DNA from 3 places in the Paenarthrobacter sp. RAF54_2 genome. Region 2 is predicted to be linked to each of the others. Evidence: riboswitches for the same ligand, from Rfam matches in the RefSeq annotation. Region 2 holds a riboswitch; each other region holds the start of a gene.

Region 1 (9,777 bases), on a different contig from region 2:
ACACCGAACCTGCGGCCCCGGCTTTCTCATCCCACGCGCCAAACACGACGCGGGGAATCCGTGCCAGGACGATCGCCCCGGCGCACATGGCACACGGTTCAAGGGTTACCACCAAGGTGCAGTCCTCGAGCCGCCACCCGTCGCCGCCTTCGCCCAATTCGAGGGCATGGCGTTGCAGGGCAGCCGCGGCCTCGCGGATGGCGACGATCTCTGCGTGGGCGGTCGGGTCTCCGTGTGCTTCCCGTTCGTTGCGCCCTGAACCCAGCACACCGCCGTCGGGTCCCAGAACGACCGCGCCGATGGGCACGTCGTCTGTTTCCATCGCCAATCGGGCCTCGTCCAGGGCGAGGCCCATCCAGGCCATGTGTTCAGCGTGGTACGGCTCCGTGGCGCTCATGTCTCAATGATAGTTTTGGACGATGCGCACACTCGTCGTGGACCACCCGCTGGTCGCTCACAAGCTCACCGTTCTGCGGGACAAGAACACCCCTTCACCGGTCTTCCGGCAGCTCACTGAAGAACTCGTCACCCTCCTGGCCTACGAGGCCACCCGCGAGGTCAAGACACAGCCAGTGGAGATCGAGACTCCTGTCACAAAGACCATCGGCACGGCGTTCACCAAGCCGACGCCCTTGGTGGTTCCCATCCTGCGCGCTGGGCTGGGAATGCTTGAGGGCATGACCAAACTGGTCCCCACCGCTGAGGTCGGCTTCCTGGGCATGGCCCGCGACGAAGAGACACTGGACATCATCACCTACGCCGAGCGCCTTCCCGAGGACCTCACCGGACGTCAGATCTTCGTGCTGGACCCCATGCTTGCCACCGGCGGCACCTTGCGCGAAGCCATCAAATTCCTCTTCAAACGCGGCGCCTCCGACGTTACGTGCATCTGCCTGCTGGCTGCTCCGGAAGGCCTCGCCAAGTTGGAGGAGGAACTGCAGGACGCCAATGTGACGGTAGTCCTCGCTTCGATTGACGAGAAGCTGAACGACAGGTCATATATCGTTCCAGGCTTGGGCGACGCCGGCGACCGCCTCTACGGCGTGGCCGGCTAATCCGTACGCCTCTACCGCTTTCCGGCGCGCCCCGTTAGCCTGTGGCGCATGGACTGGAAACTTGAACTGGTGTTTGTCCCTGTGTCCGACGTGGATCGCGCGAAGGATTTCTACGTCAACAAAGTTGGTTTCAATGCCGATTTCGATGAGCGTCCCATGGACGGCATCCGCTTTGTGCAGTTGACGCCGCCGGGATCGGCTTGTTCCATCGCGATCGGGGAGGGCCTCAGCGATGCTCCTCCCGGGACAGCGCCATCCCTTCAAATAGTGGTGAGCGACATCAATAAAGCCCACGAACAGCTCAAGGCCAATGGCGTCGAGGTCAGTGATATCGACGTTCAGGACTGGGGACACTTCGTCCATTTTGCGGACCCCGACGGCAATAAGTGGGCTGTGCAGTACATTCCGCACCGGCCCAACGGCTAAGTCACAGTTAGCCGCAACCCCTGCATGGTGCGGCAGGATGGATGCATGAGCCATCCTGCCGAGCCAACCTCGCCTTCCGCACACGCCGAGCGATCGTCTACCCTGACGGTTCGTGCTGTCCTGTTCGACATGGACGGAACACTGGTTGATTCCACGGCGATCGTCGAGCAAGTATGGCTGGAGTTCGCCGAACGATACGGCCTCGACTACAACGAAATCCTGCGGACGTCACACGGGGTGCAAGCGGGCGATACTGTGCGCCGTTATGCTCCGGCAGGAGCTGATCTTGAAGCTTTGACGGCCGAGCTGGGCGAGATGGAACGCACCAGGACCGACGGCGTGATTGCCCTTCCTGGCGCAGAAGCCCTGCTTGCATCATTGCCGGACGACGCCATCGCGCTTGTCACGTCCGCGGACCGCATCCTTGCCGACATCCGGATGAAGGCTGCCGGACTTTCCATGCCATCGACTGCCGTCACCGCCGAAGGCGTTACGCGGGGCAAGCCGCACCCGGAGGGGTATCTCAAAGCCGCAGCGTTGCTGGGCGCGGAACCGGCCGACGTCGTGGTTTTTGAGGACGCTCCGGCAGGTATCGCCGCAGCCCGCGCCGCCGGGATGCGAACCGTGGTGGTGGGCGACGCCGGAGGCGAGCTTGAGCCGGGCATGTGGCGGATCCCGGACTACTCAGCCGTGATGGTCACAGCAGTGAAAGACGACGACGGCGGTCACCTCATCACCTTCACGCTCTAGCACTGTTCGCCTTCGCTGTTCCAGCCGGTGAACCGGGAGTAGGCTGTGCGCATGTCTGCGTTGCCGGAGGCGTACGGTGCTGCACTGGAGCGGGCCATGGCGCACGCTACGGATTGGCTTGCGTCAGTGCCCAGCCGTTCAGTCCGGCCCACGTCCGACGCCGACCAAGTCGCCGCGAGCCTTCTTTCGAGCCTTCCCGACGAAGCGACGGACGCGGCTGAGGTAGTAGACGAGCTCGCCGCATTGGCGGAGCCCGGGTTGATGGCCATCCAGTCCGGACGCTTCTACGGCTGGGTCATGGGCGGGACGTTGCCCGCTGCCATGGCCGCAGACTGGCTTGTTTCGGCATGGGACCAAAACGCCGGACTCAGATTTGCAACTCCCGCTGCCGCTGCCATCGAAGAGTCCTCAGCAGCTTGGCTCCTGGAACTATTGGATCTTCCGCGAGGGTCCGACGTCGGGTTCACCACTGGCGCTACAACGGCCAACTTCGCGGGCCTGGCCGCCGGGCGCCAATACCTGATGGACGAGGCAGGATGGGACCTGGCGGACCTGGGCCTGACCGGCGCGCCGCTCATCACAACGTTTGCCGGCCGGGAACGGCACGCCGCCGTGGATCTCGCCCTGCGGTATCTGGGGCTGGGAGCGTGCGTGCCCGTGGACACGGACGATCAAGGCAGGATCCTGCCGGAAGCCCTTGCCGACGCCATGGACCAGCAACCCGGGCCTTCCCTCGTGTGCCTGCAGGCCGGCAACCTGCATTCCGGTGCGTTCGATCCGATGTCCGAAGCCATCGCAGTAGCCCATGACCGCGAGGCCTGGGTGCATGTGGATGGCGCCTTTGGGTTGTGGGCGGCGGTCAGCCCAAACCTGCGCGGGCGGCTGGCCGGAGTAGAGGCGGCCGATTCGTGGGCCACCGATGCCCACAAAACATTGAATGTCCCCTACGACTGTGGCTTGGCCATCGTGTCCCGGCCGGAAGCCCTAAGACGCGCCTTCAGCGTCCACACGAGTTACCTCATTGCAACGGAGACAGGACTGGGCGATCCGTTCGACAAAGTTCCGGAACTATCCCGTAGGGCCCGCGGCATCCCGGTGTGGGCAGCCCTGCGACAGTTGGGCCGGTCCGGTGTCATTGCCATGGTGGACAGGCTTGCAGCAAACGCCCGCGCGCTGGCGGAGGGCCTCGCGGAGATCCCGGGTGTGGAAATTCTGAATGACGTCGTTTTCACGCAAGTGTCGGTCGCCTTCGGCAGTGACGACCGCACACACCGCATCACTCAGCGGCTCATGGCCGAAGGGATTGTATGGATGTCGGGTTCCTCATGGCGAGGACGCGACATCCTCCGGATTTCGGTGAGCAACTGGTCCACGGACGCAGGCGACGTCGCTGCCTCCATCGCAGCCGTTCGAGGTGCGGCAGAGGCCGAACCGGAAGCATAGCGGCCGTCCGGTTACAAGGCCGAGCGCGCCTTTTCCAGGTATGCCATCAGCCCGGCCAACTGCTCAGCGCTCCAAGGCAGGCCGGCGCTAATTGCTTGGGTGTTTTCCTGCCAAGCCGCACGCGCTGCGGCCTTGGTGTCCTCACTGGAGTGGAACATGGAACCTATGCCGTCCCATGAGCGCACCCATTCCTGGACGGAGGGGTCCGCGACGGGCCTGTTGGCTTCCACGTGCGCCAGTCCTTCTTCCACAAGGGCGGCCCACTGCTGCTTGGCGGCTTCGACTTTTTCTGCGCCAAGTTCTTCCCGCTTGTCCGCGAGTTGCTGGCGTTGTTCGGCTGTGAAGTTGTTTTCGAGCACGGTAATCATCTCCAACGTTGACATGAATTGTTCAGGGGTGGGCATGGCGTGTTCGTCCATTCGTGACAACAGCTCTCCCAAACGGTTTTGGAGCGCTTGGAGTTGCTGGGCATGCTCCTGCACATGGACCAGCTGCTGTTGGAGGAGGTCTCGAAGGGACTCCAGATCATCCTCGGGTGCTTGCAGCGCCTTGCCGATGGCCGCGAGCGGAAGCCCCAGCATCTGAAGCGATCTGATCCGGTATAGCCGGCGCAGGTCGCTCTCCGAATATCGGCGATGACCGGATGATGTCCTTTGGCTTGCGGACAGCAGCCCGATCTCGTCGTAGTGGTGGAGCGTCCGCACGCTGACGCCACATGCTGTGGCCAGTTCACCGATGCTCCACGGTCCGGTTCCTGTTGTTCCCGTCATGGGCACAACGCTAAGTCCTGACGTTACGTGAGGTGCAAGCCGTCGTCACCTGAAACGCGAAAACCGCCCCGTTCCCGCTGTCAGCTGCAGTAATCACTGCTGCGAACGGCGGAAATCGGGGCGGTAATCAGGCCCTGCACGTTTGAGCCCGCTGGGGTGGGCTCAAACCTGCTTATTGAGTTGGCTTAGTACCAGTTGTTGGCCAAGTGGAAGGCGAGGGCGGCCGAGGGGGAGCCGTAGCGTTCCTTGATGTAGTTCAGGCCCCACTTGATCTGGGTTTGGTAGTTGGTCTCCCAGTCGGCGCCGGCAGTTGCCATCTTGGAAGCCGGCAGAGACTGCACGATTCCGTAGGCGCCACTGGACGCGTTGGTCGCGGTGGTTCGCCAGTTGGATTCCTTCTCCCACAGTGTGTTCAGGGCAGTCATTTCACCCGGACCCCAGCCGTAGCTGGCGAGGATGCTGGCGGCGTACGCCTTGGCAGCAGCGGGATCGTCCACGGCCTTGGGAACAGCTGCTGCGGCTGCGGCTGCAGCAGCGGCGGCATCGGCAGCCTGCTTGGCGGCTGCATCAGCGGCAGCCTTTTCGGCGGCGGCTTGTGCGGCTGCTGCCTGGTCGGCGGCGGCTTTTTCGGCCGCAGCCTTCTCAGCGGCAGCCTTCTCGGCAGCGGCCTGTGCAGCTGCTGCCTGATCTGCAGCGGCCCTATCGGCGGTGCCCTTCTTGGCAGCAGCATCCAGGGACGCAGAGATTTCCGCTGATTTGTTGCTGACCTGGGCCGTGGCTTGCGTCTCGGACGCCTGGCTCGTTTCCGGGAGGTTGAATGCGGCGTTTGCGGCCTGGCCGAGCGATGCGACGCCCAATGCTGCGGCAACGACTCCTGCAACAACGGACATGCGCTGACCGGTCTTGCCGCGGCGGGCAGCGGTCTTCAGAACAGACTGCGATTTGGTCAGGGGAGCGTTGTGTTCGTCACGGTGACGCGCGGAAGGGCGCGTCTGATCGTTGAATTCAGACATGTGTGATTACCTCTCAGCGCCTGCGGAGTTAGCTGTCGGGTTCGGATGAGGTCATCCGGCCGCGCGCGTAGCTGCGGCTTCACCCCAAGGGCAAGGAAAGTACTGTGCCCGGAGACTCTGGGTCCCCCGTCTCTGCCTCGAATGAGAACGGAACTCCGGGAAGTGGCAGAGCTCGGCGCATCCCGGGTGTGGGCCAACTATGGGCGACCCACCCTTTCGAAGGTACAGGAGGTTTCGGCTTAAGTCACATTTGGGTAACAGAGATCACGGTCACGGCGCGTCATGTTGCCTGATTCGTTATACGTGGTCGTTCGAAACTGAGGGGAGTCTCAGAATAAACTCGGTGCACCCCGGCTTGGACGTTACTGCCACGCTTCCGCCGTGCGCCTGGACGATTGATTCGACGATTGACAAGCCCAATCCGGAGGTTCCTTCAGAGCCTGATCTCGCGGCGTCAGCGCGGGCAAAACGCGAGAACACATGGCCCTGGAATTCAGGCGGAATGCCAGCCCCGTTGTCAGTGACCGTGACCACCGCGGTACCGTCCGCGGAGAGCATGACGCCAGTGACCACTGTGGTGCCTGGATCGGTGTGCTTGCGGGCGTTGGACAGCAGATTGGCCAGCACCTGATGCAGCTGGGTTGCGTCCCCGCGTACCGTGATGGGCTCGTCGGGGAGTTGGAGCTTCCAGATGTGATCCGGTGCCATCACCTTTTCGTCGCTGACGGTCTCGATCACCAACTGGGTAAGATCCACATCCGTGACCTTCAATGGCTGGCCTTCGTCCAACCGCGCCAACAGCAACAGGTCCTCCACAAGGGTGGTCATGCGTTCGGACTGGCTCTGGACGCGTGCCAGGGACTTCCGGCCGTCGTCCGTGAAGTTCTCCGTCATGCGGAGTAATTCGGTATATCCCCGAATGGCGGTCAGCGGCGTCCGCAGTTCGTGGGAGGCATCCGCAACGAACTGCCGGACCTTGGTTTCGCTCTCCTGACGGGCTTCCAGGGCCCTGGCAACGTTGTTGAGCATTTGGTTCAAAGCGTGGCCAACGCTGCCCACTTCCGTTCCAGGATGGGAGGCCGACGGCGGTACGCGCACAGCGAGTGCCACTTCACCGGCGTCGAGGGGAAGGCGCGATACTTTGGTTGCAACCTCCGATAGTTGCTCCAGCGGCCGCATGGTCCGGCGAATGATGACGGTACCGGCAAGGCCGATCAGCACCAGACCCCCAAAGGAAACAAACACCATGGTCCATACCAGCGAGGCCTCGGCATTTTGCTTATCAGCCAACGGCAGGCCCGTCACAATCACGTCGCCGTAGGTGGTGTCTACTCCCACCAGCCGGTAGTCGCCGTTGGACAATGAACGGTCCACAGGCCGGTTGTCACGGGGGAGTGAGAGCAGGACCTGCTTGTCTTCTGCCGAAAGTGCGACGCGGCGGCCATTCGAATTTAACAGGCCGGAGTTAATGACAGTGGAACCATCAATCCTCGCGTTGAGGGTACCGGCACCTTGGCCGCGGGCCTCCAGCGGATCCGGCCGCCCGCTTGAGGGAAAGTTCGACGGCGGCCTGCCGAAGTCATTCGCGCGGCTTGACGCCTGCTCCAACTGCTTATCGAGTTGCTTGTTGAAGTACATGTCCATGGAGGCGTAACTCACCACTCCGACTGCCCCGCAAATCGCCACCAGCAAGGCCATGGCCACCAGGACCAATCGCGTGCGCAGATGCCAGGTGGTGGGATTGAGCCAGTTCCGCTGGGTCTTGCGGGTTACTCCTGAAAGGGTGGACAAGATTCAGTCCGCAGGCTTGATGACGTAGCCGGCGCCACGAATGGTGTGGATCATTGGCGGGTGGTTGGCTTCGATTTTCTTGCGCAGGTAGGAAATGTAGAGCTCCACGATGTTGGCCTGCCCGCCGAAGTCATAGTCCCAGACGCGGTCCAGGATCTGCGCCTTGCTGACCACGCGCTTGGGGTTCTCCATAAGGTAACGAAGCAGCTCGAACTGCGTTGCCGTGAGCTGGATGTCTTCGCCGGCGCGCGAGACTTCCCGTGTATCCACGTTCAGCGTGAGATCACCCACCACCAGTTCCGCCGTGTCCATGGCGGCAACGCCCGAACGTTGGACGAGCCTGTGCAGGCGAAGGAGGACTTCCTCCATGCTGAAGGGCTTGGTGACGTAGTCGTCCCCGCCGGCGGCAAGACCTACGATGCGGTCCTGGACAGCGTCCTTGGCCGTGAGAAAGAGCGCGGGCACTTCCGGCGCGAAGGTACGGATCCGGTTGAGGACCTCGACGCCGTCGAATCCTGGAAGCATCACGTCCAGCACCAGCACGTCAGGGCGGAAGTCCTTGGCAAGCTTCACGGCTTCTGGTCCGTCGGCTGCTACCGCGACGGACCAGCCTGCCATGCGAAGGCCCATGCTCATGAGCTCGGAGAGGCTGGGTTCGTCGTCCACCACCAGGGCCCGGATAGGAGAGCCGTCCGGGTGGGAAAGCTGGGGAAGGTTGTTCGTCATGGAGTGCGGGGATGCCATGGGACAACTCTCCATTCTTCTGGTTTGGCGAAGCTTTGCCGAGCCTGTGAGGACGCTGTGAGGTCAACACTAGCGACGTGGGAGTTCGGTGGAAGGCGTTGCGGGGCATGGCCGTCCCATGCGCGCCCTTTCTACGGCTTGTAGCAGATTTTGAGGGAAAAATTCGAGACGAGAGTGGCTTGCGATTGGACAGCAAGTGTTTCAGATCTTGAGATTCCGTCGTCTTGCGCCTGCCGGGAATCAGGAAGGGCATCATGCACCATTGGCCGAAGAAAATTCACCATAAGCCGAATATTTCTTATCGGAACCGAATGAAATGACGTTCATTTTCCGTAGTGAAAGAATTGTGATCTGCAGCACAATAGACCCTCTTGTCTCAAAATGTGGACGGTTCGGCGCTTTGTTACTTGCGTGTTGCCATTGTTACGTTGCACACTTCCAATGTGAACAAGAACTCAACAGCACCTGCAGCCGCAGCAATCTGGTCCAGCTCACCCGCTGGCGACGAGACCCGCTGTTGTCGAATGCAAGCCTAACTTTCCACCCCAAAGAAGTTTCAGGCATTCGCCCCCTAGCCCAGCGTTGGGCGCCCTTCCCCAAACTCATTGCGGGGACAACCAGCATTCGAAGCCGCGATGACGGCTATTCACTTTTGAGGTAATCACTCCATGTCAGTTGCATCCGGTTACGTCCACATCTCCGTCCGAAACGCCAACAAGGCCGCTTCAAACGCAGGGCTCCGCCCCGGCTTCGGCAACCGTCCCGGCTACGCCCCCGCCCCCCAGGGCAACGGCCAGCAGGCTCCCGGCTACGTGCCACAGGGGTACAACCCCAACTCCTACGGCCAGTTGCGGGCAGTTCCCACCAACGAGCCAGCACCCATGACGGCGCCTACCCCCGTCATTGCGCAGTCTGACCGCCTCCGCCCCGTCGCCAACGACAACGTGGCACGCGGTTTCGTGCTCTACATGGGCATCGACGAAGAGACAGCAGCAGCGGCAGGAACCTCCATCGCTAAGCTCGCCCAGGAAATCCGGGCCTACGCACAGTCCTTGGTCACCGGCGCTGAGAGCTACGCTGCAGTCGCCGTCGCACCGGCCGGGGCGCCCGGGTCCGCACTCGATGTCGTACGTTCCACTTTCGGTGACCCCACAGTCGCCGCCCGCCAGCGCACCGAGGCTGCCCGCCCGGCACCGCAGCAGGAAGCCCGCCCCTCCGGCGTGCTGATCGACCTCGCCCGCCGCGAAGTCCACCTCGACGGCGAGTCCCTGAACCTGACGTTCAAGGAATTCGAGCTCCTCAACTACCTCGTCGAAAACGGCACCCGCACGGTGGGCCGCGACGAACTGCTTGAGGGCCTGTGGCGCAACGCCGAGGAAGTACCGAACGAGCGCACCATCGACGTCCACATCCGCCGCCTCCGTTCCAAGCTGGGTCGCCTCGCCAACACGGTGCGCACCGTACGTGGCCAGGGCTACCGCTTCTACGAGCACCCCGAAGTTATCGTTTGGGCCGCTCCGGAATACTCGATCTAAGTAGCTGCTGCAGCCGAAAGCGCCTGTCCTGTAAGGGCGGGCGCTTTCGCTTTCGCGGGACGATCCTGCCAGGTCGCGGGCGCTTTCGCTTTCGCGGGACGATCCTGCCAGGTCGCGGGCCCTTTCGCTTTCGCGGGACGATCCCTTTGCGCCTGCGCTCGTGCCTCACGCAACAACGGCGCTTTCGGGATGCCCCGCTACGCTACAGCGCCCGCTGCAAGATGCCCCGCTACGCTACCGCGCCCTCACC
Region 2 (9,777 bases):
GCCCCCCAACGGTGAACAATGCCATCATGGCCGCCAGCGGATTCCCGGGCAGGCCCAGCACGAAGCGTCCGTCCGGAAGCTCCGCCAACACGGCCGGGTGGCCAGGGCGCATGGCAATGCCATCGATCAGCAGCCGGCCGCCCAGTTCAGCCACGGCCCTCCTGAAATGGTCCGTCCCTGAGCGTCCGGTACCGCCCGTAGTAATAACGACGTCGGCCGGCGGCTCCGGTGCTGCATATGGTTCCGCGGGTTCAGGCTCGGTGTCCTGCAAAGCCGCAAGCCAGTCGTCGTAGTTGTCGCCAACCTTGAGTTGCTCTCCTGCGATGCCACCAAGGAGTTCGACGACGGCGCCAAGCTGAGGTCCGAAGGTATCCCGGACCTTCCCCGGTAGGGGAACTCCCTGCGTCACCACTTCCGAGCCCGTCAGGAGGAATCGCACCAAGGGTTTCCCCAGGACTTCCAGCTCATCGAGGCCCGCCAGGGCAGCCAAGGCAATGTGCGCAGGATTCAGGACGGTACCGGCTTTGAGCAGCACGTCCCCTTCTGCCGCTTCCTCGGCAGCTTTGCGGATGTGCTGGCCATTGCGTGGCTCCCCCGGCTTCGCCAAGCCGCCGAGCGCAAGGATCGGCAGGCCGTCGTCGTCCGTGGTAATAACGCCGCTTTCGGTGCGCAGAACGGCCTTGGCGCCGGGCGGAATGAGTCCTCCGGTGACGATGGGACTGGCCTGGTGGGGAGCAAGTCTGTGGCCGGGCTCAACAAGAATCCATGGACCCGTTCCGTTGACAGCCCAGCCGTCCATGGCGGAGGACGCATAGTGCGGCATGTCCTGAATGGCCACTGCATCCGAGGCCAATGTCCTTCCCAAGGCAGCCTTCAACGGCACTGGGCTTGGCGGGATGGGAGCGGCGACGTCAAAGGCACGCTGCCGGGCCTCATGCCATGTGTGTGCCGCGTGGTGGTGGCCCTGTCCGGGGGCCTCGGTCATTCCGCCTCAGTCCCGGGCTCCAGGTATTGCTTGGCAACCTGGCGGGCCAGATCCAGGGCAGCGCTCATGGCGGTGTCGTCCGCGGCTTGCCCGATCCCCCTGGCCATGCCGGCAGCGTAACCTGCGATGAACGTTGTCAGCGGCGCAGCAGGCCGCACCACGGAGTGGGCTGCAACTCCTGCCACGGCAAGGACTTCATTGATGTCCACTTCAACGCCCTCAAGCTCAAAGGCCTGCAACAGTGTGCGGCACCAGTCCTCGAGCGTCTCTTCCTGGCTCTTCATGTCCGCCTCCTGCTCGTTGTGTATGCCCAGGGCCGCGGCGTCCTCCCACGTGTCCACATCATCGGTAGACCCATCGGGGACGGTAACGGCCAGCAGGTTCAGCCTAGCAAGCAGCCGGAACACTGAAGAGTTCGTTAACCCCGAAGCTGCCGCAACTTCCCTTTCCAATGCCCGGGTGCTGTAGATGCCCAGGAGGGGCTGTTGCCGGCCGTCGGCTGAGACGGCCATTGCGCCTTCTACTTCAGGATGCGCACGCAGTCCTTCCCATAGCGGCTCAATGCCCCTGGCGGCGTGCGGCATATCGCATGCCAGGACGAGCGTCCACGGCGCTGGCTCCCCATTGTGGTGAAAGGCCGCCAGACCGGCAGCAATGGCGGCGGCAGGGCCGGCAAAGGCCGGCTCCTCCCGGGCGCTAAGAACTCCATCAGGCAGGACGCCACCGATACCAGAGGTGTCTGGACCAACCACCACCACTGCGGAAGCACCCCGCGCCGCCTGCAGGGCATGCGAAAGGAGGCTGGCGCCGTCGAACGTTAATCCGGGCTTGGGCACGCCACCGAGGCGGGTGGCCCTGCCACCCGCCAGAATCACAGCGTTGAACTCCATCCGCCCAGAGTACCCGGACGGCGGGAGGGCAACAGAAATCGATCAGGCGGCGGATTCCGGCAACAGGAACGGATCCCAGTCCGGCGCAGGTTTCTCGAGTTCTTTGATCTGCCACATGGTTCCTGTGGGCACGCCAGGTTTGAAACGAAGTTTCCAACCCATCTCGGCGAGCGTGTGGTCACTCTTGGCGTTGTTGCATTTCAAACACGCCGCAACCAGGTTTTCCCAGGAATCCGCGCCGCCCCTGGATTTGGGGTGGACGTGGTCTATGGTGTGCGCTGTTTTCCCGCAATAGGCGCAGCGATGGCCGTCGCGGCGGAGTACCCCGCGGCGGCTCACGGCAGTGATCTTGTTGTACCGGGGCCGGATGTAGCGATTGAGAAGAATCACGGATGGTCTTCCGAGAATCTCCTGTGGCCCGACGACAGGCTCGTCGCCTTCGGCCACCACGCTAGCTTTTCCAGTCAGCACAAGGACCAGCGCCCGGCGGAAGGTTACTACCGCCAGCGGTTCATATCCAGCATTCAGAACGAGTGTGCGCATGCACGTACCTCTTCACGGCCGCACCCGTCAGGGGCACGAGGGCCGGCTGCCCTCTGCTTGTACGGGCTGTGGATCGACAACACAAGGGTAAGCACTCATATGCCATATCAACGAATTTTTCTGCCGTTTCACCTGCGGTGTTGGCGAAAGTTCATGCGCGGGACACCTTGCTCGTTAAAGCAGAACACCCCGCCGGCCTGAGCCTCGGGGTGTTCTGTGGAGTATTTGATCAGCCGTTGACGCGGATGAAAACGGGGCCGGAGCCAACGTTCACGCTGAACAGTGCCGTGGTGGATCCGTTCCATCCACCGTGGACTGCCATGCCGTTGCCGACGTAAACAGCGATGTGTGCCATTCCGCCGTAGCCACCGTTGGCGTAGTAAGCGAGGTCGCCGGGCTGCGCTTCAGCTGCACTGACCGTGCGGCCGAGGGAGAGGTAGCCGGCCGGCCAATCGTGGAAGTGAATACCGACGGCGGCCAGCGAGTTGGTCACCAGCATGGTGCAGTCCTGCGTGACACCGAGCTGTGCGTAGGCCGCTGCAGCGATAGCTGCACCGAGGCCACTGGATGCAGCAGGCGCCTTTGCCGCGGAGGTATCAGTGTTGACCGCCAAAGTAGCGGTGCCGCCGGCAGCCGGAGCTTCCTTGGCAGGTGCCTTCTCGACGACGGGAGCCGGGGCTTCGACAGTCTTGACTACGGGGCGCTCGTAGGAGATGGCAACGCTGGAATCGGCAGCAATGGTGGCCTGGGCAACCGACTGCACATCAAGGGTGGACGCAGACGTGGATTCGCGCTGGACATTGGTATCCGCAGCATTTGCAGCCACGCCGCTGGTCAGGACAAGGCCTGATGCAGCTGCGATCACTGCTGCCTGACGGCCAACGCCACCGGCGTTGTCGCTGACAGCCTTGGCAATGACGGCAAGTGAGCTGGTCTTGGGGGCCTCAGCTCTATGCCGTGCAACCTTGTTTGCACTGGTCATGATTACTCTCTTTTCGTATCCGCGCACGGTGGGGACGCACGCAGGTTATGGGCGGCCAGCACTTGGGGGGCATGCTGGCTTACCCCGAATGGGATTTTCCTAGCGGAGGGTGAAGAACGAGGATGTGCCGGTGGCTGCGACCGGGGTCAGGAGCGTCCCCTGGCTGGGGTTGAGCGCGCTGATCATCATGCCGTTGCCGACGTAGATGCCCACGTGGGCTCCGCCGTTCTGCATGACGAGATCGCCGGGGGCCGGCGTGCTGGTGGGCTTCATGGCCGTCCAGGCATTGACCCGGGGGATGCTGATGCCGGCCTGGGCGTAGACCCACTGGGCAAATCCAGAGCAGTCCCAGCCGTTGGGGGAAGTGCCGCCCCAGACATAGGGGTGGCCAATGCCGGTGTAGGCAATTGCTGCGAGTCCGGAAGCTGCCGCGCTGGATGCGGCATCCTTGGCCGTGGAGGACAGGGCAGCGAGGGTGTCGCCCGTCTGGCCTTCGGCTGCCTGCGTGCGTTGGGAGGCGCGCTGAACCTTGGGGGCTTCCTTGGTAACCACAACGGGGCTTTCGAAGGAAACGGTTGCCGTTGGCTCAGCGGTAACAACTGCGGTGGCGACCAGCTGCTGGGTGCTGGAGGATTCCGACTTGGAAACGTCGGTGTCAGCGGCCTGGGCCGGGAGTCCAACGCTGAGAACAAGTCCCGAGGCTGCAGCCAGAACGGCGGCTTGGCGGCCTACGGTGCCTGCATTGGTTGAGACAGCCTTGGAAAGGGTGTTCAACGGGTTCGTACGAACCAATTCGGCGCGATGGCGCGCAGGGGTAGTGCGTGATGACACGAAGGTAGCCTCTCCCAATGCCTGCGAGGTGAGCTGTCGGATTCGGATGGGAGTCATCCGGCCGCGCCGCTTCAAGGAAGCTTTTGCGACTTAACCCCAAGGCCTTCTGATTCGAAGGCCAAAATTGGTTCCCCCGCCCCTGCCAGACGATTTTTGCGAACGGACCTCGAGTGGTGGCAGAGCTAGGCAATCCACTCAAGTGCATCGGCCCCCTAAAAAGCCGATGCGCTTTAGACGGTACAACAGATGTTCGTGAATGTCACATTCAGGTCACGGGCGTGTCATGAATGCGATAGACAACCATCAACTGGCTCAGAGCCAGCCCATGGGATCTACGACTTCACCGTTTACCTGGACCTCGAAGTGGAGGTGGCAACCCGTAGATGCGCCTGTAGTGCCGCTCAGCGCGACAGTATCGCCGCGGCTGACAGTCTGGCCCACCTTGACGTTGAAGGACGACAGGTGGTTGTACGTGGTCTCGAGGCCGTTGCCGTGGTCAATCACGACGCGGTTGCCTCCGCCGTACTCATGCCAACCTGCGAACGTGACCTTGCCTGCGGCTGCGGCGTGAACGGCAGTTCCGCACTGGGCTACGAAGTCCTGGCCACGGTGGAAGTCACCGGTGCCGCCGGTAAGGGGGCTGACGCGGTAGCCAAACGGCGATGCCGTGACGAGCTTGTCCAGAGGGCTTCCCAGCGTGCCAAGTGAGGAGGCGCGCTGGATGCTCCCCGCTGACTGGGCGCTCAGCAACTGCTTGAGCTTGCCGTCAGGATCAGCGGCGGTAGCGACTGCTGCGCGACTGAAATCGATTTTGGCAGAGGCTGCCGCAGAAACTTCGGGCTGGCTGCCACCGGGCACGGAGAGGGCCGCCTCGGCTTGGCCGGATTCGGATGTGGCCATGACGGGGCTTGTGACAGGCAGGCCTACAGTCAGGGCAAGTCCGGTGGCGGCAAGCGCGACTCCGGCCTTCTGCCCGACACCACTGGCTGCGGCGAAGTCGGCCACCTGGCGCAATGGGCTCTTGCGGCGGCGCACCTGACGCGGGGTGTCGCGTGGCCGGATCTCCATTGCTGCGCGGGCTGGCCGCAGCTCAGCAGCGGGGCCGGACGCGCGGCGACGGCCCCTGACGTTCTGCGATGTCAAACTCTGTTCCTCTCTGGAAAGCCTGCGAAGTTAGCTGTCGGATTCGGGTCAGAGAGTTCAAAGACCCGGTCCGCACGAAGCGCAAACGGCACACAGGTATCCCCGGAAGGACTTGCGTTAGTAGGCACTTCTGCTGCGGACTTCACCCCAAGGCTGCTTCTTTAGGCAGCCGCTTGTGGTTCCCCCGCCTCTGCCAGTAGTTGATGACACACCTGATCTGCTGGCAGAGCTCGGCTCCAGATCAGGTAACGCTTTGGTATCGGCGCTAGTAGATAACTATAGGCGATTAAAGCCCGCAGTAATAAATTCGTTATCTTGTCAAACGACCGTGTTGTGGACGCCCCCATATCACCAGTCGCAGAAATCCGCAGGTCACACGCGCGCCAGGCGCACCAAAGTGAGATCTGACACGCCTTAGGGTCAGCTGACAGCGACGAAGACGTGCGCAGCTACCTCGGGAGGCAGCTCCAGTGCTCCTTCAATACCGGGAACACGGACGGAGATGTATTCCCCCACCCGTTCCAAGGAGACAGTTGCGCCTGGACGAATTCCGCCTTCATCGAGCTGGGTGAGGAGTTCCGGCTCAACCTGGATGGGTTCAGCAAGCCGGCTGACTACTACGCGGGAATCGGCAGCGTACCCGTCCATGGCATGCAGCAGGTTCACGTCCAAGCGGGCAAGGGGCTGGTTGGCGAGGCCGCCAAGCGCCTCCAAACCCGGGATGGGGTTGCCATACGGTGACTCGGTGGGGTGCTCCAACAACTCATACAGGCGCCGTTCCACCCGTTCACTCATGACGTGTTCCCAGCGACATGCTTCGTCATGAACGTATGCCCAGTCCAGACCAATGATGTCCGCCAGGAGCCTCTCGGCAAGGCGGTGCTTCCGCATGACTTCGGTGGCCCGCTTGCGCCCGACTTCGGTCAGTTCCAGGTGGCGGTCGTTGGACACAATCACCAGGCCATCGCGCTCCATGCGTCCAATGGTCTGGGAAACCGTGGGACCCGAGTGCCGCAGACGCTCCGCAATGCGTGCGCGAAGAGCCACGATGTTCTCTTCTTCAAGCTCCAAAATGGTCCGAAGATACATCTCAGTGGTATCGATCAGATCCGTCATCCAGCTCAGCTCTCCTCGAACGCATTTCTTGCGTAATCTCCACCGTACCGCGTCCCCGCCAAGGTGGATGGTGTGCAACCGACACCTCAGGAACGTCAACCCAAGCCTAGCTTATTTGGAATTACTCTGGATAATTTTTCCCTGGGTCGCAATGCCCATGATGGTCCGGCATTCCACGTGGCGGACTATGACAACCGCAGATTCCTGACGGTGGGTCCGGTCAGGCAGAATGAGGGAGTCGAAGGGGCAGCCGATGCCACCTGCCCACCTCCCCCTCTCTAACCGATACCCATTGGAGCCACACGTGAGCGACAACAGCATCACTATTCCCGCCGACCTGCTGCCCAAGGACGGACGCTTCGGCGCGGGACCGTCCAAGGTGCGCCCGGAACAGGTCCAGGCCCTGTCTGACGCGTCGACCACCATACTTGGGACGTCACACCGTCAGGCACCGGTCAAGAACCTGGTGGGTTCGGTGCGCGAAGGACTCAGCCAGTTCTTCCGTGCACCTGAGGGCTACGAGGTTGTCCTCGGTGTCGGCGGCTCCACGGCTTTCTGGGACGTAGCGGCTTTCGGCCTGGTTGAGAAAAAGGCCCAGCACCTTTCCTTCGGTGAGTTCGGTTCCAAGTTTGCCGCGGCCACCAACAAAGCCCCCTTCCTCGATGCATCCTCCATCATCAAGTCAGAGCCCGGCACGCGACCGGCCTCCCAGGCAGAGGCCGGCGTTGATGTCTACGCCTGGCCCCAGAACGAGACATCAACCGGTGTTGCAGCCCCCGTCAAGCGCGTAGAGGGCGCCGACGCCGGATCGCTCGTCCTGGTGGACGCTACCTCAGCCGCCGGCGGGCTGGACGTGGACGTCGCCGAATCGGATGTCTACTACTTCGCCCCGCAGAAAAACTTCGCTTCTGACGGCGGTCTGTGGCTCGGCCTGTTCTCCCCCGCGGCGTTGGAGCGCGCCGCCCGCATCAAGGCCAGCGACCGCTGGATTCCGGACTTCCTGGACCTGCAGACCGCAATTGAGAACTCCAAACTGAACCAGACGTACAACACACCTTCGCTGTCCACGCTGGTGACTCTGGACGCACAGGTGCAGTGGCTCAACAGCAATGGTGGTCTGGACTTCGCCAGCAAGCGCACAGCAGACTCTGCCAGCCGCATCTACTCCTGGGCCGAGGCTTCCGAGTACGCCACACCGTTCGTCGCAAAGGCTGAGGACCGCTCCAACGTGATCGCCACCATCGACTTCGACGACTCCATCGATGCAGCGGCAATCGCCAAGATCCTGCGGGCCAACGGCGTGGTGGACACTGAGCCGTACCGCAAGCTTGGGCGAAACCAGCTCCGCATCGCCACTTTCGTCGCTATCGAACCGGACGACGTCTCAGCCCTGCTCGCCAGCATCGACTATGTCGTGGGCGAGCTCAAGAAATAAAAAACTCAAGAACTAACTGCCGCGGCTTTTCGCGAAAGGCAGGAAACGGCGTCGTCGGGGTTGTTCCCGGACGGCGCCGTTGCCGTTAATCCCCTAATCGGGCGACGGCGTCGTCGTCCTCTTCGTCGGCTTCCTCGGCTTCCTCGGCTTCATCGGCTTCATCGGCTTCAGGATCGGATGCTTCGGCGGCGTCGTCGTCCTCTTCGTCGGCTTCCTCGGCTTCCTCGGCTTCATCGGCTTCATCGGCTTCAGGATCGGATGCTTCGGCGGCGTCGTCTTCCGCAGCCTGCACGGATTCCTCGGTCACTTCCTCTACCGTCTCCTCCACCAGGGGCGTCTCGTCCTCCGGGCGGACACGCTTTGCCCAGGGGACCCATTCCGGGGCCAGGATGGAATCCTCAGAGGGCAGGAGGCCAAGCTCGCTGACTGTGACGATCTTTGACCGGGAATTGCGGGTGATCACGGCATACCACTGCCACCCGCCGTATCCCGCAAGCTTCGACTCGAACAAATGCGTGACCACGCGGTCGCCCTCGGACTTTGCGCCGATGTGGGCACCCACCTCGCCCGGGTTCGCGATAGTCTCCACCGCTTCCCGCGCGACGTCGACAGCGGCAGCCAGGAACGCATCCGGCTTGCCAACGCGCCACACGGGGATGCCGGCCCGCTGCTTCGCTGCGACCGGCTTCCGCGCAGGGGTGTCGCTGTTTTCAGGGGCTTGCCCGTTGACAGGATTCGCCCCGGCGACAGGAACTGGGGCGGCGTCAGTGACGACCCCAGGGCCGGCCTGCGCGTCCCTTCCTGCCTGTGTATCCTGTGCGGATTCCGAAGTCATGGCAGTTCCTAGGCTTCCAGCTCGTCGGCAACCTTGCGCAGCGCCATACCGATGGCCTTGGCCTTGTTGCCCTCCGGGTACTTGCCGGAAGACAAAGTACCGGACAAGTTATCCAGCACGGTCACGAGGTCCTGCACCAAAGGCGCCAGGTCCTTGGCGTTCATGCGCTTGGCCTTGGCGATGGAGGGCGTCTTGTCCAGGACCCGAAGGCCCAATGCCTGGGCACCGCGACGGCCATCGGCCACGCCAAATTCCACACGCGTACCGGCTTTGAGCTCGGTTACGCCTGCGGGCAGCGATGTCTTGGGCAGGAATACCTCCTGGCCATCCTCAGCCGCGAGGAATCCGAAGCCTTTTTCCTTGTCATACCACTTGACCTTGCCGGTGGGCACGTAATCAACCTTCTTCGTTCTTGCTTTGGAGACACGTCGCGCCGCCACCGCATCCGCAGGGATTTGCGGGATCGAGGGAGACAGCACGGTCCGTGTTGGTCTGTTACTTCAAGGTTATCCTGCCGGACCAGCTATTCATGCTTTGCCGCCGCTTTGCGGCGCCTTGCTGCACCCGTTGCTGCATCCGTTGCTGCATCCGTTTCTGCACCTTTCCTGCTCCTTTCCTGCACCCTGGCCGCGATGCTTGCCGAGATGCCGGCCGCCGAGGAGCCCACAGGCCTGGTTCGTGTGCCCTGCTGCTAGCGTTAGGCGCATGACTTCTCCGGGTTACCGCCGCCCCCTGATGATCGTCGCCGCTGTGATCGCCGTCCTTTCCCTGGCTGCAGTGGGCGCGGTCATGGCTATCGCCTTCAACGGTGGAGTGGCACCAGTGTGGATCACGTCCATCGCGCTATATGGGCTGCCGGTTGCCTTCATGCTTGCAGTGGTCCTGGTGTTGGATGCCGTCCGTCAACGGCGCCGGCAATAGCTAATCAAGCGTCGGCAACAGCGAACCAGGCGCCGTCAACAGCGAATCAACCGGGACGGCTTTGCCTTGGCCACGCACGAGCGGCCCTGTGGCGGT
Region 3 (9,777 bases), on a different contig from region 2:
GGCGGGGATGCCTTCAGAGGCCTTACGCTGCCGGCTGAGGGTGACCATGAGAATCGAGGAGAGCAACATGAAGCCGCCGACGACGAACATGGGAACCGTGTAGCCCCCTGTCAGGTCCTTGAGCCAGCCCGTGATGTAGCCGGCGCTGAAGCCTGCCAGGTTGCCCACGGTGTTGATGAGTGCGATGCCCGCTGCAGCTGCTGCACCGGTGAGGAACTGTGTTGGCACGGTCCAGAAGTTGGGCAGCGCTGCAAAGATCGACATGGCGGTGATCGTGATGACGGCGATGGTTGCAGCCGGGGACCCAGCGAACAGTGCCAGCGGGATGCTGACGCCGCCAATGAGGGCAGGGAGTGCGATGTGCCAGGTCCGCACGCCGCGCTTGGTGGCGTCCTTGGACCAGAAGTACAGCGCGAAAGCAGCCGGCAGGTAGGGGATGGCCGTGATCAGGCCCTTTTGGAAGACATCGAACTTGGTGCCGTAGAGGCCTTCGAAGCCGGCGATAATGGTCGGCAGGAAGAAGCCCAGGGCGTAGAGGCCGTAGATGAAACCGAAGTAGATCAGGGAAAGCATCCAGACCCGACCGTTGCCGAACACGGTGCGGACGCTCACGTGCTTGTTGCTGGCCGTGGTTTCCTTCTTTTCCTTTTCAAGGGCGCCGGTCAGCCAGGTCTTTTCCTCGGACGTCAGCCACTTGGCCTTGGCCGGGGAGTCTGCCAGGTAGAACCAGGCGATGATGCCGATGAGGATCGCGGGGATGGCGACGCCGAAGAACATAAAGCGCCAGCCCTCAAGGCCGAAGAACACGCCGTGCTGCTGGATCAAGGCGCCTGCAAGCGGCGCGCCGATCACAGTGGTGAGGGGCTGGGCCAAGTAGAAGAGGGCAAGGATCTTGCTGCGGTGCTTCGAGGGAACCCAGAGGCTCAGGAAGAGGATGGCGCCCGGGAAGAATCCGGCTTCTGCCACGCCCAGGATGAAGCGCAGGATATAAAGCTGGTCCACGTTTCCTACCCAGGTGAAGAGGAGGGAAACGATGCCCCAGCTGACCATGATGCGGGCAAGCCAGCGGCGGGCGCCGAACTTGTGAAGGGCCAGGTTACTGGGGACTTCAAGAAGGATGTAACCGATAAAGAAGACGCCGGAGGCGAAGCCGAATTGGGCCGCTGAGAGAGCCAGATCGTTGTTCATGCCGTTGGGGCCGGCGAACGAGATGGCCGTGCGGTCCAGGTAGTTGATGAAGAACATCAGGGCGACGAACGGCACCAGCCGGATAGCCACCTTCTTGATTGCGGATTTTTCGACCACCGATTGTGTGGTGTCCACATTGACTCCTAGATGTTGGTATCCCTGCGGATCCTGCTTTGGATGCGCCGGGCTGACTCGTGTCCTTGCCGGGTATGGACCGGCGATGGCGAAGCTTGTGATTTAAACCATAAGAGCCAATTCCAAATTGGTCAACCGGTTGACGAGTTAAACTTTTTGAAGCCATTTCACTCCGGGATCAATTGGTCATCCGGTTGCTACGCTGTGAAGGTGTCAGCGAACTCCGCCGCAGCAGCGGCCCATATGACGGCAGCCCTTGCCCCCATGGAGCAAGGCTCCGTTGTCTCCGAAGTAGCTGAGCGGCTGCTCGCCTACTTCACCAGCGGCGACATCGCGCCCGGTACGCGACTACCCGCCGAGCGCCAACTAGCTGCCTCCCTCGGTGTCGGTCGTTCAGCTGTTCGCGAGGCACTGGCCGCGCTGGAGATCCTAGGGATCGTGATCGTCCGTCCGGGGTCGGGAACGTACCTGCGCGACGGCGTCTCCGAACTCTTGCCTCGTACGCTCAGCTGGGGGCTCATGCTTGGCGAGCCAAGGACCCGCGAGCTGGTCGAATTGCGCAGCGGGCTGGAGGTTCAGGCTGTGGAACTAGCGGCCCTCCGAGTCACGGATGAGGCCTTGGGCCGTATGCGCGCCAACCTCGACGCCATGGAAAAGAACCTGGACAACCTCGCAGCTTTCGTTGAGGCCGACGCCTTGTTCCACCGCGAGATCGCCCAGGCCTCCGGGAACACGGTCCTCGAAGAGCTCCTGCAGAGCATCCGCTCGCTACTGCGGATCTGGGTCGACCGGGCGCTGACCGATGAAGGCCATGCTGAAGCAGCGCTGCGTGAGCACACCGCAATTTACGAAGCCCTCGTGGCCAGGGACGCTTCAGCGGTTTCCCTGTCCATGCGCTCGCACATGACGACGGCATCGCGTCGGCTTCTGGACGGGTTCGACGCAGCCCAGTAAGCTCTTTCGACCCCGCGAGATGGCACTTAAGCCCAATGTTTGGGCCAAACATTGTGCTTAAGTGCCATCTCGGCGGAGGGGTACCGGTGCTGGTGCGGCAGACCTGACCCCATCAGACGTGGTGGCGGGATTCGAACCCGCGTGCGCTGCTTTGCAGGCAGCTCCCTGGCCTCTCGGGTACACCACGTGCAAACGACACTAGGCGCCCGAACCCGAGCCGATCAAAGTTCATTGCCCCGGCTTTCGCAGGGCTACGTTGGCTTTCGGGGGACTACGTTGCTTTTCCCAGGATTACCGAAAAGCTACGGAACGTTGCCCTTGGTGACGTCCCCGCCGGGCCAGCCTGGAAACTCCCGCGGCCACCAGCAGAGTGAGAATGGCGGCAGCTGCGTGGGTGTAAAGCATCAGGTCGGCAGCATGCACTTCGCCTGAACCCGGCTGACTGTCCGCAGGAACGGCCACAGGCTGCTGGGGCTGCCCGTGCAGATGGTCAAGGAATCCGACGCCGGAAAATGAGCCCCCTAAAGCTTCGAAGCCGAAGAACAGCAGTTGCTGGGCCACGCCGGAGAGCAGCAACAACAGGATGGGCCCATGGATCCAGCGGGAAATCAGTTGTGCGGCCAAGGCAGAGAGGGCAACGAACGCCAGCAGGACGGGCATCGCAGGGGCACCGCCACCGGAAATGACGTGTGCGGCAAGACCGAGCGCGACAGCAACCGGCCCGGCCACCCAAGCCCACTTGTCCTGCAGAGGAGTTGCGCGCATCGCTGTCCTTCCCTTCCCCACAGGTTAAACCCAACAGGTTAAAGCAGGACAGGGACTGGGAACAGGCCCTACGCCAACAGCGTGTTTACAAGCCGTGCTGCCACTTTCGCGGTTCGTCCATCGATATCGAACTCCGGGTTCAATTCGGCAACGTCCAAGTGCAACAGGGTGCCGCTTGCGGCTACTTGGCGGCATATAGCACTAATCACGGGCAGCGGCACCCCGTACGCGGCAGGGGCACTGACTCCCGGCGCCACCGAAGCGGGCAGTACGTCCAGGTCGATCGTCAGGTACAGCACATCGATTCCAGCCACGAAGTCGGCTACGAACGTCTCGACACGCTCTACGGAACAGTCCTCGTCCAGCAAGTACTTCACGCCCAGGCGGTCAGCGGTGTCAAAGAGCGTACGGGTATTGTTGGGCTCCGAAATTCCGACGACGGCGTACCGCAATTCGCGTCCGGCGGCGGTTTCTTCCTGGGCCATCTGGAGGAATGGTGTGCCGGAGCTCGGGGTGGGCTCATCACGCAGGTCAAAGTGGGCATCCAGGTTCAAGACACCCAAGCGCTTTCCGCTTTGCACCGCGTTGGATCCGGCCACGCCCAGGTAGCTGGCAAACGCCGTCTCGTGGCCGCCGCCCAGCACCACGGTGAGGTTTCCGGCGTCGAGCAGTTCCGAGATGGCGCGTCCGGCGCGCTGTTGTCCTTCTTCCAGTGAGTCGCCCTCCACAACCACGTCGCCGGCGTCGAACACGTCACGGTCCAGGTGGAACGCCAGCGGGGCCAGTGCCGAACGAATGGCAGCCGGAGCCGCTGCGGAACCGGTGCGGCCCTTGTTGCGCCGCACCCCGGCGTCGCTGCAGAAACCCAGCACGACGGCGGGACGAGAGGCACCAGGAGTGGCAGGGGAAGTAAGGGGTGCTACGGCCTGCCACCAGCGGCGATGTTCGTCGCCGTCGCCGTCAAAGCGGCCGGTCCATGGCGTGGGAAGGACGTCTACGGAGGGGTTGGTGCTGGTGTTTGGGGCCATGCCTTAAGCACACCCCACCTGCGTGCCAAAAAACAGCTTTAGCGTGCCCCAGTGTCTGAAATGCCGGACAACGCTACTTGACGCCCAACAACTCCTCCACAGTTCCGATGCCGAAGAACAGCAGGAAGGCGGCTGCCACTGCCCACATCAAGGGGTGGACTTCACGTGCACGGCCCTGGAAAGCGCGGATCAGGACGTACGAGATGAAGCCCGCGCCGAGGCCGTTGGCAATGGAGTACGTGAAGGGCATGAGGGCGATGGTCAGGAACGCGGGAATACCAACGCCCCAGTCCTGCCAGTCGATCTTGCCAACCTGGGACACCATCATGAAGCCCACAACCACCAGCGCAGGTGCAACGGCTTCGAACGGGACCAGGTTGATGAGCGGCGTGAAGAACATGGCCACCAGGAAGAGCAGGCCCGTGACAATGGAGGCGAGACCGGTGCGGGCACCTTCGCCAATGCCCGCGCCCGACTCAACGAAGATCTGGTTGGACGACACGGACGCGCCGCCACCAACGATTGCGCCCAGGGCATCAACCTGCAGGACGCGGTCCACGTTGGGAATGTTGCCGTGCTCGTCCACGGTTCCGGCCTCGTTGGCCAGGCCCACCATGGTGCCCATGGCGTCGAAGAAGATGCTGAGGAGGATCACGAACGCCAGCAGCGCAGCAGCCACGAATCCGAGGTGTTCAAAGGCCCCAAAGGGGTTGGCTTTGCCGATCAGGGAGAGGTCCGGAGCGCCCCATTCGGAAAGTGTGGGGGCCACCAGGGACCAGCCGCGCGGGTTGACGTTTTTCCCGTCGAAGCTGGGACCAATGTGGAGCGTGAATTCCAGGATGGCGGCCAGGGCGGTGGACACTACGATGCCGATCAGGATTGCGCCGCGGATCTTGCGCACTACCAACGCGATGGTCAGGATCAGGCCGACGGCGAACACCAACGTCGGCCAACCCATCAACTTGCCCTCCACACCCAGGCCGAGCGGGACAGTAGTGCCTGCGGCATCCGGAATTCGCCGGACAAAGCCGGCGTTCACAAGGCCGATCAAGGCGATGAAGAGGCCAATGCCCACTACGATTGCCGTCTTAAGGGCTTCCGGGACGGCCCTGAAAACGGCCGTGCGGAATCCGGTGAGTACCAGGATGAGCATGGTGACACCCGAAAGCACCACAAGCCCCATCATGTCCGGCCACGTCAGGCCCGGGTGGGAGGCAACGGTCACGGCCACGAACGCGTTCACTCCCAGCCCGGTTGCCACCGCGAAGGGGTGCTTGGCCCAGGCGCCCATGAGGATGGTCAGGATGCCCGCCACGAATGCAGTGGTTGCCGCTACGGCCGTGAAGCCAAGAGATGCTCCGCTCGAGTCTGCCCCGGAGAGGATCAGCGGATTCAGCACCACGATGTAGCTCATGGCGAAGAAGGTCGCGAAGCCGCCACGTATTTCCCGCGAGTATGTGGACTGGCGCTCGGAGATCTTGAAGTAACGGTCGATTGCAGAACCTTGTTTCAGCATGAAGGTCTCCGGGGATCGGGGGAGTTTGCTCTCAAATCCTATGCCCGCCGATGCGGGGTGTCGGGACGATTCGCCTAGTCTGTAAGGAAGCCAACACTAGGAGAAACCGCCCCATGCGTACCATCCGCCCGCTTCTGGCCGCCGTCGTAGCCGCTCTCGCTTTCGCTTCCGCGTTGCTGCTGGGCGCCGCTCCGGCCTCCGCACACGACGTCGCCGAATCAACAACTCCGGCCAACGGTGCGCGGGTAGCTGAAGTGCCGGCGTCGGTGTCGATCACGTTTAACAACCGGCCACTGGCCATCGGTTCGGGCGTAACTGTCACCGCTGGGGGCGAAAACTGGGCAGATGGCGCAGTGGAGATCATCGACAACATGGCTGTCCAGAAGCTGCGTCCGGGCGCTCCGGCTGGCGAATACACGGTGGTGTGGCGCGTGGTCAGTTCAGACTCCCACCCGATTGAGGGAACTTTCAAGTTCACTGTTTCCGGAACCAGCACGACGACGGCGAGCGGCTCAGCAGGCGCCTCCCCATCGGCTTCGGCAGCCGTTCCGACGGCGGGGACGGCAGCGCCCGGTACCGAAAATAGTGAGCCTGCTCCGGCAGCTTCCCAACCCTTCCCCTGGAGCATTGTTGGCCTCGCCGTCGTGGCAATCGGTCTCGTGATCTTCCTCGCTGTTACAGCCCGGAAGAAGCTGGCGGCTCCGAACGAGCCGGATGACGAAAATTCCGCGGAATAACGGGGTTTTCTACATACTAGCGAAGATCTCGAAACGGTCACTGCGACACGCCAAAAACGAACTGCTCGTTACGTAAATGTGACTTTGAAGTGATCTTCCCGTACGGTTGTACTTGTGCCTGTTCCACGTAACGGGCATTTCCGGGCTGATTGCCTAGCTCTGCCGCAGTCCGGAATCCGTTCGCAGACAAACCTACGGCAGAGACGGGGAACCCATTTTGGCCCGCTTTCAGAGCGCGCCTTGGGGTGAAGTCACGAAGCTTCCGCTGCACAGCGGGGGATAGTGGCCGGGTGACTCCCATCCGAATCCGACAGCTAACCTCGCAGGCATCGGGAGAGGCTCTTTCATGTCTTCACGCATTCTTCGCGGCCGTCGTAAGGCGGACAGCGTACGTCCTAATCCGTTCATCTCCATCTCCAAGGCTGTTGCCAGCAACGCATCTGGCGCGGGTCGCCAAGCCGCTGTTATTGCAGCAGCTTCGGGCCTCGTCCTGACAGGCTCCATTGCTGCCCACGCAGCAGAGACCCCTGTTCAGCGCGATTCCAGCCCTGCTACGGTCGCCGAGACCGTCAATGAGGGTCCCACCAAGGTTGTTACGGCCGCCTCCACGGCCACGATCAACTTCGAGCGCCCTGCGGTTGCTTCCGTTGCGGCTCCCGTTATTGAAAAGCCGGCACCCGTTGCTCCGGCTCCGGTGGCCAAGCAGGCCCCAGCAGCGGCCACTGTGAAGGCCGCCGCAACTACTACGGCTACCGCTCCGGTGGCAGCCGCGCCTGCTGCTGCAGCTCCGGCTGTTGGTGGCGTCAACGCTGCAATGGTCGCCTCGGCTTACGCCCAGATCGGCATCATGCAGGATTGCACCGCCATGGTGGAACGGGCCCTCGGCTCCGCAGGCATCCCGGTTGGCGACCTCGCACCCATGCAGTTCCTGAACTACGGCAAGGTTGTCAGCGACCCCCAGCCCGGTGACATGATCGTCCAGTCCGGCCACGTAGCCATCTACATCGGCAACGGCCAGGCCATCAGCGGTGGCATCAACGGCAACCAGACGGGCATCCACCCGATCAGCTGGCTCACCGCAACCGGCCCCATCACGTACGTACGCGCTGGCGCCTAAGCTTCACGCTCCAACTCAAAAGGCCGGTGCCTTCGAGGACTAACGTCTTCGGAGGCACCGGCCTTCTGAGTTAACTTTTGTTCGTTTCTAAGCCAGGGCGATGCCCGGCGAAGCTGGTAGGGCCACCTTGGATGAGATTGCTTGCCCTACTGCCTTGGCTTGCCGGAGTACTTCCTTGGGCGTGGGTGTAATGAGTTCCCCCACGCCTACCAAGTGCATTCCCACGGCACGCATGGCTGCCACGAGGTTCTGGCCTATGGCGATTCCCAAGTCCGTAAGCATTCGGCGCAGTTGGCTCTGGGCGCAGCGCGTCACCACGATGTGGTCGGCCAGAAGAACTCCAGTGGCTGTATGCACGGCCCATTGCCGTGGGGTGGATTCAAGCGGGCCGTAAACGCTCAGCCCAGCCCTCTGGCTGGCCGTGTTCAGGCTTGCTGCGAGTCCGTATCCAAGCTGCTGGGACGAGTCGCCGCCCAGGAAGTCCAGACGAACAGCGCGTGTGGTGGTGCGGACATCCAGGTGATGGCTTGCGGCGTAGTTGCGCAAGTGGCGCAGGATCTCGTTGCGTTCCTGCATTGCCGCGGGGTCCGCTGCGTCGCAGCGCTGGAGCATTCCCGTATGGACCGATGGTCCGGTGGTGGACAAAGTACCAAAGCCATCCAGCACGATGGAACCTACGCCATAGCGGCTGAGCTCGCTGGCAACAGCCAAGCCGGACAGGCCGGTGCCGATCACCACGGTGGTAGTCCGTTCCGTGACGGAATCAGGAGTGAGTGACACTGCTTGGGTTCCTCCTTGACGTGTGTGCCTTTCGGCAGCGCGTGGGATCGCGTCCGTGTTCCCCAAGCGGCCGCAAATAAATGGCCGGGTTGTGTCCTGGGACACTTTTGCCGGCCATTCGGTGACTCGAACACTACCGAACTTTTTCTGCCATGGATAGCCTCGGCGGCAGCGTGTTTTGGATGTTCATCCGCAGCGCAACCTGGAGGGCGGTGAGCGTGCCGAAAACCGAGCCCGGACCGTTATCCACATAGCCCATAGTCGCCTTGATTCGGCATTGCCAACCGAGAATAGTGGGCATTGGAAGGAGAACCCCGCGGGTTTCTTCGGCCTCGGCTATTGGTTGCACGCCAGCAAGGGGACACCGGTACGGAGAACCTCTGGCAGAATGGCCGGAACATCAAGCAGTAGGTGGAGAGGCGGGCCCCAATGGACCAGCACGGCAGACACGTTGAAGAACCACGGGACGACGAGGAGCAGGCAGTGGCGCCTGGTGGAATCGTCGTCGGAGTGGACGGATCCGAGCATGGTCAATGCGCCCTTGTGTGGGCCGCGCGTGAGGCGGAACGGCGCCAACTTCCCCTGCATATAGTCACGGCTTATTCGGTGCCCATCTTCGCGGCATCCGGCCTCGACGGCGGGTACGCCACTGTGGACGATTCCGTGATCCGCGAGGGCGCGGAAGCAATCGTCAAGCAGGCCATGGATAAGGTCTCGAAGTACAACCTCGACGTCGATGCTTCGGTGGAGAATGGCGATGCCGCAGGGGTCCTCCTGGACTTGTCCGCAAACGCCGCGCTCCTGGTGTTCGGCAGCCGTGGCCGTGGCGGCTTCGTTGGGCGTCTCCTGGGCTCGGTCAGCAGCGCCTTGCCGGCTCACGCAAAATGCCCCACCGTAACGGTCCCGCTCTACTGTGCGGACCGTTTGGGCGAGAACACCGAGGACAAGCACATTAAGGCTGAGCACGCCAAGGCCGGGCCGCGCACGGTGGAAAACGTCGTCGCCGTTGGTGTGGACGGTTCAGAGCAGGCGCGCGTCGCTGTCCTTGAGGCAGCCGAACAAGCCCAGCGGATGGGCGCCAAGCTCCGCGTCATTTGTGCGGTGCCGCAATACAGCGGCTCCTTGGCCTGGGTGCCCGCACCTTTGGACCGCGATGCCCTGTTCGCGGACATCAAAGTCCAGCTGGATGCAGGCGTGGCTTGGCTCCGCAGCCATTTCCCGCAGTTGACTGTGGAAACCGACCTGAGGGACGGCTCACCCGTTGACGTCCTGGTTGAGGCCAGCCGGGGCGTGGAGCTGGTTGTCCTGGGTACACGGGGCCGTGGTGGTTTCGCAGGCATGCTCCTTGGTTCCACTTCCGACGGCGTCCTGCATCACGCCAAGGGACCGGTCCTCGTGGTTCCGGACCGGGAGGACCCGCGGCTGGCAAACCGGCCCAAATTCGGACCCATGCTCGGTGCGGCTTAGGCCGCTGGCGCGCACCGTCCATGGATAACCGGGAGCCTGGGAAGCATCGGCAGAAAAACAATGCGGGCGCGGATGTAAGTGGCCCGGTCT

What was found. Region 2 has a riboswitch for cyclic di-AMP ahead of AB4Y87_RS19530 (M23 family metallopeptidase). Riboswitches for the same ligand answer to the same signal wherever they lie in the genome.
Region 1: another riboswitch for cyclic di-AMP. It lies ahead of AB4Y87_RS12800 (hypothetical protein); the one in region 2 lies ahead of AB4Y87_RS19530 (M23 family metallopeptidase).
Region 3: another riboswitch for cyclic di-AMP. It lies ahead of AB4Y87_RS01930 (NlpC/P60 family protein); the one in region 2 lies ahead of AB4Y87_RS19530 (M23 family metallopeptidase).

What each region holds. Positions count from the first base shown of each region.
Region 1 is NZ_JBFRDV010000011.1:69,480-79,256, forward strand. Features, by position in the region: gene tadA (tRNA adenosine(34) deaminase TadA) at 1-397, opposite strand, end outside; gene upp (uracil phosphoribosyltransferase) at 420-1,055, shown strand; gene AB4Y87_RS12780 (VOC family protein) at 1,104-1,481, shown strand; gene AB4Y87_RS12785 (HAD-IA family hydrolase) at 1,527-2,231, shown strand; gene AB4Y87_RS12790 (pyridoxal phosphate-dependent decarboxylase family protein) at 2,283-3,674, shown strand; gene AB4Y87_RS12795 (MerR family transcriptional regulator) at 3,686-4,444, opposite strand; gene AB4Y87_RS12800 (hypothetical protein) at 4,630-5,457, opposite strand; cyclic di-AMP (ydaO/yuaA leader) riboswitch at 5,463-5,620, opposite strand; gene AB4Y87_RS12805 (sensor histidine kinase) at 5,755-7,248, opposite strand; gene AB4Y87_RS12810 (response regulator transcription factor) at 7,252-7,992, opposite strand; gene AB4Y87_RS12815 (winged helix-turn-helix domain-containing protein) at 8,661-9,527, shown strand.
Region 2 is NZ_JBFRDV010000021.1:27,555-37,331, reverse strand. Features, by position in the region: gene AB4Y87_RS19555 (molybdopterin molybdotransferase MoeA) at 1-985, opposite strand, end outside; gene AB4Y87_RS19550 (NTP transferase domain-containing protein) at 982-1,875, opposite strand; gene AB4Y87_RS19545 (HNH endonuclease) at 1,918-2,418, opposite strand; gene AB4Y87_RS19540 (NlpC/P60 family protein) at 2,648-3,400, opposite strand; gene AB4Y87_RS19535 (C40 family peptidase) at 3,500-4,231, opposite strand; cyclic di-AMP (ydaO/yuaA leader) riboswitch at 4,236-4,399, opposite strand; gene AB4Y87_RS19530 (M23 family metallopeptidase) at 4,544-5,374, opposite strand; cyclic di-AMP (ydaO/yuaA leader) riboswitch at 5,381-5,610, opposite strand; gene AB4Y87_RS19525 (metal-dependent transcriptional regulator) at 5,795-6,490, opposite strand; gene serC (phosphoserine transaminase) at 6,795-7,925, shown strand; gene AB4Y87_RS19515 (DUF3027 domain-containing protein) at 8,011-8,760, opposite strand; gene AB4Y87_RS19510 (cold-shock protein) at 8,769-9,152, opposite strand; gene AB4Y87_RS19505 (hypothetical protein) at 9,466-9,681, shown strand.
Region 3 is NZ_JBFRDV010000002.1:102,621-112,397, reverse strand. Features, by position in the region: gene AB4Y87_RS01965 (MFS transporter) at 1-1,323, opposite strand, end outside; gene AB4Y87_RS01960 (FadR/GntR family transcriptional regulator) at 1,534-2,277, shown strand; tRNA gene AB4Y87_RS01955 (tRNA-Cys) at 2,394-2,464, opposite strand; gene AB4Y87_RS01950 (hypothetical protein) at 2,569-3,042, opposite strand; gene hutG (formimidoylglutamase) at 3,111-4,070, opposite strand; gene AB4Y87_RS01940 (NCS2 family permease) at 4,144-5,586, opposite strand; gene AB4Y87_RS01935 (copper resistance CopC family protein) at 5,700-6,323, shown strand; cyclic di-AMP (ydaO/yuaA leader) riboswitch at 6,498-6,666, shown strand; gene AB4Y87_RS01930 (NlpC/P60 family protein) at 6,670-7,440, shown strand; gene AB4Y87_RS01925 (FAD-binding protein) at 7,528-8,220, opposite strand; gene AB4Y87_RS01920 (universal stress protein) at 8,650-9,687, shown strand; gene AB4Y87_RS01915 (PEP/pyruvate-binding domain-containing protein) at 9,708-9,777, shown strand, end outside.